3 regions of the Pseudomonas sp. BR20 genome follow, and region 2 is predicted to be linked to each of the others. Evidence: predicted binding sites of a transcription regulator. Region 2 holds the regulator's gene; each other region holds the start of a gene.
What was found. Region 2 encodes sigma-54, which starts transcription at its own class of promoters, with help from an activator protein. Its sites were predicted from a motif close to ANTGGCATNNANNTTGCTNT; they were not measured.

Region 1 (4,198 bases), 610 kb from region 2:
TTTTTGCTGTCCCATTTGCTCAGGGCCACCTGGTCGGCGATCTCCAGGCGTTCGGCGATGCTGTTGAGCAGCGGCTCAAGAGTGGGTGGCGCAGCCAATGCGCTGGCGCTGAAAAACACTAAAGCGAACGCAAGTCGACGTTTCAATGCTGATCTCCTTGTGGGAGGGAGTGGGGGGATTCGGGTTAATTCCCGGGCAAAAAAAGACCTCCCGAAGGAGGCCTTTTTCTTCACGCTGCGTCAAGCAGCGCTACCGGATCAGCAGCTGTAGTACAGCTCGTATTCCAGTGGGTGTACGAAGGTGCGTACTTTGATTTCTTCTTCGCTTTTCAGCTCGATGTAGGCATCGATGAAGTCGTCGCTGAATACGCCGCCTTTGGTCAGGAACGCACGGCCCTTGTCCAGCTCTTCCAGGGCTTCTTTCAGGCTGCCGCACACTTGTGGGATCTCTTTGGCCTCTTCAGGCGGCAGGTCGTACAAGTTTTTGTCGGCGGCGTCGCCAGGGTGGATCTTGTTCTGGATACCGTCCAGGCCAGCCATGACCAGGGCAGCGAAGGCCAGGTATGGGTTGGCTGCCGGATCCGGGAAGCGGGCTTCGATACGGCGAGCGCGCGGGCTGGACACGTAAGGAATACGGATCGAGGCGGAACGGTTGCGAGCCGAGTAGGCCAGCATTACCGGTGCTTCGAAACCTGGGACCAGACGCTTGTAGGAGTTGGTCGACGGGTTGGTGAAGCCGTTCAGGGCCTTACCGTGCTTGATGATGCCGCCGATGAAGTACAGGGCGGTGTCGGACAGGCCGGCATAACCTTCGCCAGCGAAGGTGTTCTTGCCTTCTTTAGCGATGGACAGGTGAACGTGCATACCCGAACCGTTATCGCCGTACAGCGGCTTAGGCATGAAGGTAGCGGTACGGCCGTAGGCATCAGCCACGTTGTGTACGCAGTACTTCAGGGTCTGGACTTCGTCAGCCTTGGCAACCAGGGTGTTGAATTTCACACCGATTTCGTTCTGGCCGGCAGTCGCCACTTCGTGGTGGTGAACTTCGATGACCAGGCCCATTTCTTCCATGGCGTTGCACATGGAGGTACGGATTTCGTGGTCGTGGTCGAACGGCGGAACTGGGAAGTAGCCACCTTTGATGCCTGGACGGTGGCCTTTGTTGCCGCCTTCCACGTCCTGGTCGGACATCCACGAACCTTGTTCGGAGAAAATCTTGAACATGGAACCGGAGATGTCGGACTTGAACTTGACCGAATCAAAGATGAAGAATTCTGGTTCCGGGCCTACGAATACGGTGTCGCCGATACCGGTCGACTTCAGGTATTCCTCGGCACGCTTGGCGATCGCACGTGGGTCGCGGTCGTAGCCTTGCATGGTCGAAGGCTCGATCACGTCGCAGACGATGATCAGGGTTGGGTCTTCGGTGAACGGGTCGAGGACGGCAGTGCTGTCGTCCGGCATCAGGATCATGTCGGAAGCTTCGATGCCTTTCCAGCCAGCGATGGAGGAACCGTCGAACATTTTGCCTTCTTCGAAGAAAGCATCATCCAGCGCGTCGCGAGCCGGCATGGTCACGTGGTGCTGAGTGCCTTTGGTGTCCGTGAAGCGCAGATCAATCCATTTAACGTCATGATCTTTGATGAGTTGAACCGACTTCGACATAGTGTCCTCCGGGTGGCTTCGGGCTGGGGTAGTGGAGTTAGCCCTTAGAATGTGGGTGATGCCGGCGCGGATAGTCCGCCATGGCAACCTGCCTCACAAGAGAGCAAATTGCATGCCAGTGCGCCAACATGGGTTTTTTGCTCCAAAAACGCCCTATAAAAGGTACATAGCGACAAAAGTCCGAAATTCGAGCACTGAAATGTAGCGCCTGGCGATGCAAATGCACCTCTTTAGTGCGTGATGAGTGTTGTGCATATTAACTGGTTAAACCTTGAGCGATTTCCGCTATAATCCGCGCCCCCCTTTTTCGGCAGGCCCTGCGCGCGCTGTTTCCATGAAATTAATCGTTAAAGTCTTCCCCGAGATCACCATCAAGAGCCGACCGGTACGGATGCGTTTCATCCGTCAGTTGGCCAAGAACATCCGTGCCGTGCTCCGCGATCTGGACCCGGCTGTGGTGGTGAACGGTGTGTGGGACAACCTCGAGCTGGAAACCCGCCTGACCGACGCCAAAGCCTTGAAGGACATGACCGAGCGCCTGAGCTGCATGCCGGGTATCGCGCATTTCCTGCAGGTGGATGAGTACCCGCTGGGCGACTTCGACGACATCACCGAAAAATGCAAACGGCACTTCGGCGACAGCCTTGAAGGCAAGATTTTTTCGGTGCGCTGCAAGCGTGCCGGCAAGCACCCATTCAGCTCCATGGACGTCGAGAAATACGTCGGCAGCAAGCTGCGTCGCGAGTGCGGCGCCGCCGGGATTTCCCTCAAGGCGCCGCAAATTGAAGTGCGCATGGAAATTCGCGACCAACGGTTGTTTGTGATTCACAGTCAGCACGACAGCATCGGCGGCTACCCGCTGGGCGCCCTGGAACAGACCCTGGTCCTCATGTCCGGCGGTTTCGATTCCACGGTGGCGGCCTACCAGATCATGCGCCGCGGCCTGATGAGCCACTTCTGCTTCTTTAACCTGGGCGGGCGTGCACACGAATTGGGCGTGATGGAAGTTGCGCACTTTATCTGGAAGAAGTACGGCAGCTCCCAGCGCGTGCTATTTGTGAGCGTACCGTTCGAGGAAGTGCTGGGCGAAATTCTCGGTAAAGTCGATAACAGTCATATGGGCGTAGTTTTGAAGCGTATGATGTTGCGCGCCGCGTCCCGAATCGCCGATCAGTTGCAGATCGACGCACTGGTGACCGGTGAAGCGATTTCCCAGGTTTCCAGCCAGACGCTGCCGAACCTGTCGTTGATCGACTGCGTGACCGAGAAGCTGGTATTGCGCCCGCTGATCGCCAGCCACAAGCAGGACATCATCGACTTGGCAGAAGCAATCGGCACCGCCGACTTTGCCAGGCACATGCCTGAATACTGCGGGGTCATTTCGGTGAACCCCAAGACCCACGCCAAGCGCAACCGCGTGGAGTACGAAGAACAACAGTTTGATATGGCGGTTCTGGAGCGTGCGCTCCAGAACGCCAAGCTGGTCCCGATCGATCGTGTTATCGACGAGTTGGGCCAGGATGTGCAGATCGAAGAAGTTGGCGAAGCCCTGGCCGGTCAGATCGTCATCGACATCCGTCACCCGGATGCCGCTGAAGATGAGCCGCTGGAAGTCGCCGGCATCGACGTACAAACGCTGCCGTTTTATGCATTGAACGCGCGTTTCAAGGAACTGGATAACAGCCGTCAGTACCTGCTGTATTGCGACAAAGGCGTGATGAGTCGCCTGCATGCCCACCATTTGCTCAGTGAGGGGCATGCCAATGTGCGCGTTTATCGACCGAGCTAAGAGCCCGGGGCTGTTTGCCTGTGGCCTGCGTCACCGGCCCCCCGACTCTGCCGTCAAGCTGTAACGGCAAGGCCTGACTCTACTGTTAATCGCTGCCACGACCTGTCAGCACACCGAATCCTCTGATCGAGATACACAAGTGATCGAAAATCTACGTAACATCGCCATCATTGCCCACGTTGACCATGGTAAAACCACCCTGGTAGACAAACTCCTGCGTCAATCCGGCACCCTGGAGCGCAACGAGCTCAACGACGAGCGCGTGATGGACTCCAACGACCAGGAAAAAGAGCGCGGTATTACCATCCTGGCTAAAAACACCGCTATCAACTGGAACGGCTACCACATCAACATCGTGGACACCCCGGGCCACGCCGACTTCGGCGGGGAAGTAGAACGCGTAATGTCGATGGTTGACTCCGTTCTGCTGCTGGTTGACGCTCAAGACGGCCCTATGCCGCAAACCCGTTTCGTGACCAAGAAGGCTTTCGAAGCCGGCCTGCGTCCGATCGTGTGCATCAACAAGGTTGACCGTCCAGGCGCGCGTCCGGACTGGGTTCTGGACCAGATCTTCGACCTGTTCGACAACCTGGGCGCCACCGAAGAGCAACTTGATTTCCAAGTGATCTACGCCTCGGCCCTGAACGGTATTGCCGGTCTGGAACACACCGCCATGGCGGAAGACATGACCCCGCTGTACCAGGCGATCGTTGACCACGTTCCACCACCGAAGGTTGACCGTGAC
Region 2 (4,198 bases):
TGCAGCCGATGGCAATGGTGACATAGGCTCGATTGCTCGCGGCAAAACGCGGCAACCATTTGAGCAGGTAGCTGGAAATGTCCTGGAACATCTCCTCCACATCCGGTTGCGCGGCCAGGTAATCGGCCACTGGCTGATCCAGCCCCGATTGGTCACGCAGTTCCGGCTTCCAATAAGGATTGGGCAGGCAGCGCACGTCGAACACCAGGTCGGCATCCACCGGCATGCCACGTTTGAACCCAAAGGACTCGACCAGAAATGCCGTGCCAGGCTCCGGCTGGTTCAGCAGGCGTAGCTTGATGGCATCGCGCAACTGATACAGGTTGAGGCTGGTGGTGTTGATCTTGAGATCGGCGAGGTCAATGATCGGCCCCAGCAGCTTGGTTTCATCCTCGATGGCTTCGGCCAGAGAACGGTGTGGGCTGCTGAGGGGGTGACGTCGACGGGTCTCTGAGAAGCGCTTAAGCAGGGTTTCTTCGTCGGCGTCCAGATACAGCACATCGCAGTGAATGTGCTTGGCGCGCACTTCTTCGAGCAATTCCGGAAAACGCGTGAGGTGGCTCGGCAGGTTGCGGGCGTCAATCGAAACGGCGACCAGGGGTTGCGCCAATTCGGTATGGATCAGTGCCCGCTCTGCCAATTCCGGGAGCAGTCCGGCCGGCAAGTTGTCGATGCAATAGAATCCGTTGTCCTCAAGAACGTTGAGGGCGGTACTTTTACCTGAGCCGGAGCGGCCGCTGACGATGATCAAACGCATGATTACTGCCCGTTTTGCTCATCCAGGACAACTTGGTACAGCGCCTCGTTGCTACTGGCACTGCGCAGTTTGTCGCGTACTTCCTTGCGGTCGAGCATGCTTGCGATCTGCCGAAGCAGTTCCAGGTGTGCATCGGTGGCGGCCTGGGGGACCAGCAGAACAAAAAGCAGGTCCACCGGGGCACCGTCGATCGCGTCGAAATCGATAGGTGCGTCCAGGTGCAGCAGGGCGCTGACAGGTGTCTCGCAGCCTTTGAGGCGGCAGTGAGGAATGGCGATGCCGTTGCCAAAACCGGTGGAACCGAGTTTTTCACGGGCGATCAGAGCCTCAAAGACATCCTGCATCTCCAGATCAGGCACTTGGCTGCTGATCAGGTTGGCAATTTGTTCGAGGGCTTTCTTCTTGCTGCCGCCCGGCACGTTCACGAGGGAACGGCCGGGGGTCAGGATGGTTTCAAGTCGGATCATGGGGGGAGAGTTAACGACCTGTGCCCTGAAGCAGGCTCAGATTCTTTTCCTTATGCTTTTTGAGTTGGCGGTCAAGCTTGTCTGTGAGCAAGTCGATTGATGCATACATGTCTTCATGTTCGGCATTGGCGACCACTTCTCCACCGGGTATCTGAAGTGTCGCTTCGATTTTCTGCTGAAGCTTGTCGACCTTCATGATGACCTGCACGTTGGTGATCTTGTCGAAATGGCCCTCAAGCTTCCTCAGCTTCTGCTCGACGTAGTCGCGTAGTGGAGGGGTGACTTCTATATGGTGTCCACTGATGTTGACTTGCATACAGCTTCTCCTTCGTTGCCAGTGCATAAAGCGGCGGGTAGGAATACCCGCCACTGGAACGCTGTGGCCCGCCCGTCACATCAAACGCTTACGCTCGCTGGAAGGCGCGATCCCAAGGGATTCGCGGTACTTGGCGACGGTTCGACGGGCGACCTGAATGCCTTGTGCTTCCAGTAAACCAGCGATCTTGCTGTCACTCAACGGCTTTTTCTGATTTTCAGCAGCAACCAGTTTTTTGATGATCGCGCGGATTGCCGTAGACGAGCATTCACCGCCTTCCGAGGTGCTGACATGACTGGAGAAAAAGTATTTCAACTCATAAATACCCCGTGGGGTATGCATGAATTTTTGTGTGGTCACCCGGGAAATCGTCGATTCGTGCATGCCCACTGCTTCTGCGATGTCGTGCAGGACCAGCGGCTTCATCGCCTCGTCACCATATTCCAGGAAGCCGCGCTGGTGCTCGACGATCTGGGTGGCCACTTTCATCAGGGTTTCGTTGCGGCTTTGCAGGCTCTTGATGAACCAGCGCGCTTCCTGCAACTGGTTGCGCATGAAGGTGTTGTCGGCACTGGTGTCGGCGCGGCGCACAAAACCGGCATATTGCGGGTTGACCCGCAGGCGCGGCACCGATTCCTGGTTCAGTTCCACCAGCCAGCGTTCGTTGTCCTTGCGCACGATCACGTCGGGAACGACGTATTCGGCTTCGCTGGACTCAATCTGCGAGCCTGGACGCGGGTTGAGGCTTTGCACCAGCTCGATGACCTGGCGCAGGTCGTCTTCCTTGAGCTTCATGCGCCGCATCAACTGGCTGTAGTCGCGGCTGCCCAGCAGGTCAATGTAGTCGGTGACCAGGCGCTGGGCCTCGGCGAGCCATGGGGTCTTGGCGGGCAACTGACGCAGTTGCAGCAGCAGGCATTCGCTCAGGGTGCGGGCACCGATGCCGGCGGGCTCGAATTGTTGGATGCGGTGCAGGACCGCTTCGATTTCGTCCAGCTCGATGTCCAGTTCCGGGTCGAAGGCCTCGAGAATCTCCTCCAGCGTCTCGTCCAGATAGCCCTGGTTATTGATGCAGTCGATCAGGGTCACGGCGATCAGGCGATCGGTGTCCGACATCGGCGCGAGGTTCAGTTGCCACAGCAGATGGCTCTGCAGGCTCTCGCCGGCGGAAGTGCGGGTGGTGAAGTCCCACTCGTCATCGTCATTGCTGGGCAGGCTGCTGGCGCTGGTCTGGTAGACATCCTCCCAGGCGGTGTCCACCGGGAGCTCGTTGGGAATACGTTCGTTCCAATCGCCTTCCTCCAGGTTATCCACCGTGGGGGCGGTTTCCTGGTAGGAGGGTTCCTGTACGTCGGAATTGGGTTTTTGCTCGATGTTGTCGGCCAGTGGGTCTGCATTATCGAAGTCGTCGCCTTCTTCCTGGCGTTCGAGCATCGGATTGGACTCCAGGGCCTCCTGGATTTCCTGTTGCAGGTCCAGGGTCGACAATTGGAGCAGGCGGATGGCCTGTTGCAGCTGCGGTGTCATCGTCAGCTGCTGGCCCATTCTCAGGACTAGCGATGGTTTCATGGCAGGGGCTTAACACCTTATTCGCCGGCGCAATGCGCCATCCACGACAGGGCGCGTGAGCGCCAAACATAAGCAAATTATATGCCTGATATCGGGGGCTTTGCCTAGAGCGCGGTAACAATAAAAATCCGGAGGTTTTCATTGACTCCCGCGCGCTTTGGCGAGCGGCCGTGACACCACGGTGTTTACAGGCGAAACTCGTGACCCAGGTACACTTCCTTGACCAGCTCGTTGGCCAGGATGGTGGCAGAGTCGCCTTCGGCGATCAGCTGACCATCGTTGACGATATACGCGGTTTCACAGATGTCGAGGGTCTCACGCACGTTGTGGTCGGTGATCAGTACACCGATGCCCTTGGCCTTGAGGTGATGGATGATCTGCTTGATGTCGCCGACCGAGATGGGGTCGACGCCGGCAAACGGTTCGTCCAGCAGGATGAACTTGGGGGCGGTGGCCAGGGCGCGGGCGATTTCCACGCGACGCCGCTCGCCACCGGACAGGCTCATGCCAAGGTTGTCTCGAATGTGGTTGATGTGGAATTCCTGAAGCAGGCTTTCCAATTCTTTGCGGCGGCCTTCACGGTCGAGTTCCTTGCGGGTTTCAAGGATGGCCATGATGTTGTCGGATACCGACAGCTTGCGGAAGATCGACGCTTCCTGCGGAAGATAGCCGATACCGGCACGGGCGCGCCCGTGCATTGGCTGGTGGCTTACATCCAGGTCGTCGATCAGTACGCGACCTTGGTCCGCCTGGACCAGGCCGACAATCATGTAGAAGCAGGTAGTCTTGCCGGCGCCGTTGGGGCCAAGCAAGCCGACGATCTGGCCGCTGTCGATCGACAGGCTGACGTCGCGCACGACCTGACGGCTTTTATAGGCCTTGGCCAGATGCTGGGCTTTCAGGGTTGCCATTACTCGGCCTTCTTCTTCGGCTGGATAACCATGTCGATACGGGGGCGTGGCGCGGTGACCTTGCTGCCATTGGCGCGACCGGCGTTGGCAATCTGCTTCACGGTGTCATAGGTGATCTTTTCACCTTCCGTGGAGTTGCCATCGGGGCTGAGTACCTTGGCCTGGTCGATCAGCACGA
Region 3 (4,198 bases), 2.5 Mb from region 2:
CGTTGGCGATGTTGTTGCCGGTCACGTCCAGTTGTTTGTTGGCCGCATAGAGGCCGCTAAGGCCGATGTTAAAAGACATGTTTCTCTCCCTCTGCCGTATTTAGCCGGCTCTATGTACCGATAGTCTGAATTTGCGACAGCTTGACGCTGCCCATGCCACCTGCAAGGTTCAGCAGCATTTCGCCGCCGGTCTTGCTCAACGTCACGCTGGTCACCGTTGCCGGCAACGAAGTCGCCATGGCCACCGATTCGCCCTTGTCGTTCTTGGTCGTCGCCGCAAAGGTGTAGGTGCCGGCTGGGGCGACCTCACCGTCGTCGTTCTTGCCATCCCAGATGAAGTCGGAGTTACCCGCACTCTGGGCACCCATATCTATGGTGCGGACCACATTGCCGTCTTTGTCAGTGATCTTGATGGCAACGTTGCCCGTCGCCGCAGTCACCGCCACCGAACCGGTCATGCTCTTGCTCGTGTCCACCAAGGCCTTGTTGGTCTGGGTGATGATCGAACGCCCTACCAGAGACGACGCCTGCAGCGCTTGCGACGAGCTGAAATTACTGGAGATCGCATTCACCGAGTCGTTCAGGGTATTGATGCCTTCCAGGCTGCTGAATTGCGCCAGCTGAGCCACGAACGCGCCGTTGTCCTGAGGCGACAGCGGGTCCTGGTTTTTCAGTTGGGTCACCAGCAGTTGCAGGAACGCGTCCTTGCCCAGGGACTGGCTGCCCGTCGCGGTCTTGGTAGCGTCGGCGACGGTGGTGTTGTCTGTAGCGGTCTTGACCTTGGAGTTAAAAAGGTCCTGGACTGCCGAATTGGTCGTGGTATCAACGATGGCCATTATTTGGCGCCCCTTATCACTGACCCAGGGTCAGGACCTTCTGCATCATGGTTTTGGCGGTGTTCATCATTTCCGCGTTGGTCTGGAACGAGCGGCTGGCGGAAATCATGTCTGCCATTTCCTCGACCACGTTGACGTTGGGGTAATAGACATAACCCTTTTCGTTCGCGGCAGGATGGTTCGGCTCGTAACGAGCCTCGAGGTTGCTCTGGTCTTCGACCACACCGAGCACCTGCACGCCCTGGCCGGCGGCATCCTGGTTCTGGAACAGCGAATCGCTGCCACCGCTCTGGCCGCCCTGGAACATGGTGGCGAACACCGGGTGACGGGCGCGGTAGGTCTGGTCGATGCTCGAAGACACGGTCTCGGCGTTGGCGATGTTACTGGCGACGGTGTTCAAGCGCGTGGTCTGCGCGCTCATGCCACTGCCGGCAATATTGAAAACACTGGACAGGGACATGGCTTACTCTCCACGCAGGGCTGACATCAGCCCTTTGAATTTACTGTTGAGCAGGGTAAAGCTGGCCTGAAAGTTCACCGAGTTCTCGGCGTAGGCCGATTGCTCCAGCTGGGCGTCGACGGTGTTCTGGTCGATCGACGGCTGCATCGGCGTGCGATACAGCAGCGACTCGTCCCCACTGCTCAGGCCTTGCGCTTCGATATGACGGCTATTGGTCATGTTCAAGGCGAAGGTGCCGTTCTTGGTCTTGTCCTGCTGTGCGGCGAGCACGGCGGAGAAGTCCAGGTCCCGAGCCTTGTAGTTCGGGGTGTCGGCGTTGGCAATGTTGTTGGCCAGGACTTCGGCACGCTGGGCGCGGAAGCCCAGGGCTTGTTCGTGGATACCGAGCGCTTTATCGAAGCTGATGCTCATGGCGGAAACCTTTAGGCTGACCTGCTGTTCGTTAACAGGGTTATAGCAAGGCGCATGCCAATATCTGAAAACGCAGTAAATCAAGGGGTTGCGCGAAGCTTGCCGGGCGGCAATGCCAGAAAAGCGGCAATGGGCTTCCGCGTGGCGCCAGTAAAGCGGCAATGGGGTTTGCCGCCTTCTTCAACTTTGTCGCAGAAACAAATGTGGGAGGGGGCTTGCCCCGATAGCGGTTGATCAGTTGATGTCTCTATCACTGATACACCGCAATCGGGGGCAAGCCCCCTCCCACATTATTATTTGGCCTGGTAGATGATCCCAGGGCTGCACTGCACCATCTGGAAATGATCCGGCAGGCCATTGAGTGCCTCGGATGCACCGAGGAACAGGTAACCGCCACGCTTGAGGGTGCCGTGGATGCGCAACAGGATGTCTTTCTTCACCTCGGCCGAGAAGTAGATCAGCACGTTGCGGCAGAACACCATGTCGAACTTGCCCAGGCTGGCATAGCTGTCGAGCAGGTTGAACGAGCGAAACTCCACGCGACTCTTGATCGGCGCTTTGACCGCCCATCGCCCCGCCCCTTTCGGGTCGAAGTAACGTTGCAGGCGTTCCTGGGACAAACCACGGCCCAGGGCCAAGCTGTCGTACTCGCCGGTCTTGCAGTTGGTGAGCATGGTGCCTGACAGGTCGGTGGCGACGATTTGCGCCCCGGCTTTAAGCTGGCCCATGTTGGTCCGCTCAAACTCATCGATGGACATCGAAATCGAGTACGGTTCCTGTCCTGAGGAGCAGGCGGCCGACCAGATACGCAGGCGCTGGCCCGGGCTGGCCTTGATGGCCTCCGGCAGCACTTTGCTCTTGAGCACTTCAAAGGGGTAGGTGTCGCGAAACCACAGGGTTTCGTTGGTGGTCATGGCATCGACCACCATCTCCTTGAGGCCACTGCGCGGCTGCCCCTGGATCCGTTGAACCAACTCGCCCAGGGACTTGATGCCCTGCTGCTCCATCAGTTTGTTAAGACGGCTGGATACCAGGTATTGCTTGTTTTCACCGAGCAATATGCCACAGGCTTTTTCCAGGAAGACCCGGAACTGTTCAAAATCCAAATTACCCGTAGACACTGATACCGCCTCTAAAATCGTATGACTGCCAGGGGAAAAACCCTAGCTGTGATCTGCTGCCTTGATCCGGTCGACTACCCGGGATGCCAGGTCATCAGGGCGGAATTTGGCAAGGAAGTCATCGGCACCGACCTTCTTGACCATCGCCTGATTGAATACGCCCGACAACGAAGTATGCAGGATGATATGCAGTTTTTGCATGCGTGGATCGTTGCGTATCTCAGCAGTGAGGGTATAGCCGTCCATTTCCGGCATCTCGATGTCAGAGATCATCATCAAGAATTCTTCTTCCGGCTTCTTGCCTTCATCCACCAGCTTGCGCAGGTAATCCAACGCCTGGCGCCCGTCATTGAGGGCGACAACGTCCACGCCGACGGTTTGCAGGCAGCGCGTCACCTGTTTGCGCGCCACCGAGGAGTCATCCACCGTCAGCACACGCAGCGAGACCGCCTTGTGGGCCGTTTCGGCGTCGACCACCCCCACGGAAATCGATTCCGAGGTGGGCGCCACTTCGGCAAGGATCTTCTCCACGTCGATAATCTCCACCAGCTGGTTATCGACCCGCGTCACCGCCGTGAGGTAGTGATCGCGGCCGGTGCCCTTGGGCGGCGGATGGATCTCTTCCCAGTTCATGTTGACGATGCGTTCCACCGAGCGCACCAGGAAACCCTGGGTCTTGGTGTTGTACTCGGTAATGATCACGAATGGGTTCTCGCGATCCTGCAGGCCAGCCGAACCGGTGGCCAGGGCAAGGTCAAGAATCGGGATAGTCGCACCACGAATATTCGCCACACCGCACACCACCGGACTGGATTTGGGCATGATCGTCAGCTTGGGACATTGCAGCACTTCCCGCACCTTAAATACGTTGATGCCATACAGCTGCTTGCCATCCAGACGAAAAAGCAGCAACTCCAAGCGATTCTGCCCTACCAGCTGTGTGCGCTGGTTTACTGAATCCATTACTCCTGCCATGCCATGACTCCTACGCTAAAACTTTTGGCTTACCTACAAGGGCGGCGCGCCCCCAACACTAAACGGCACGAGCTTTGCTATTTGTTGAATATGGACATTAAAACGACAGTTTCCCGACGCCTTCACCTGACATGGTTTTGCAGATTGCTCTGCGCACCGTTGGCGCTGCTCGCCTTCAGCCTGGGCACCACGGCCCGTGCAGAGAACGTCACCTTGCCTGATCTACTTATCGGCGTCACTCAAGGCTTTCTTGAGTTCACTGTAGAAGATTATCTGGCGACCACACAGACGCCGGGGCGTTATGAAATCCAGGTCAACCAGTTGGACCCGCGCCTGCGCATGCCCATGTGCGACAAGGAATTGACAGCGACCCTGGAAAGCCCCGCCCAACCGAT

Region 1: glnA (glutamate--ammonia ligase) is a predicted target of sigma-54. The motif match lies at 1,765-1,784, and genes of this name have one in related genera.
Region 3: flgB (flagellar basal body rod protein FlgB) is a predicted target of sigma-54. The motif match lies at 1,750-1,769, and genes of this name have one in related genera.

Annotation. Positions count from the first base shown of each region.
Region 1 covers NZ_CP172012.1:593,998-598,195, forward strand. The annotation lists gene ACHPFG_RS02620 (chorismate mutase) at 1-146, opposite strand, end outside; gene glnA (glutamate--ammonia ligase) at 258-1,664, opposite strand; gene thiI (tRNA uracil 4-sulfurtransferase ThiI) at 1,999-3,453, shown strand; gene typA (translational GTPase TypA) at 3,593-4,198, shown strand, end outside.
Region 2 covers NZ_CP172012.1:1,208,277-1,212,474, forward strand. The annotation lists gene rapZ (RNase adapter RapZ) at 1-757, opposite strand, end outside; gene ptsN (PTS IIA-like nitrogen regulatory protein PtsN) at 760-1,224, opposite strand; gene hpf (ribosome hibernation-promoting factor, HPF/YfiA family) at 1,235-1,540, opposite strand; gene ACHPFG_RS05385 (RNA polymerase factor sigma-54) at 1,616-3,109, opposite strand; gene lptB (LPS export ABC transporter ATP-binding protein) at 3,295-4,020, opposite strand; gene lptA (lipopolysaccharide transport periplasmic protein LptA) at 4,020-4,198, opposite strand, start outside.
Region 3 covers NZ_CP172012.1:5,329,606-5,333,803, forward strand. The annotation lists gene flgE (flagellar hook protein FlgE) at 1-79, opposite strand, end outside; gene flgD (flagellar hook assembly protein FlgD) at 111-836, opposite strand; gene flgC (flagellar basal body rod protein FlgC) at 853-1,296, opposite strand; gene flgB (flagellar basal body rod protein FlgB) at 1,300-1,707, opposite strand; gene cheR (protein-glutamate O-methyltransferase CheR) at 2,001-2,828, opposite strand; gene ACHPFG_RS24545 (chemotaxis protein CheV) at 2,871-3,803, opposite strand; gene flgA (flagellar basal body P-ring formation chaperone FlgA) at 3,894-4,198, shown strand, end outside.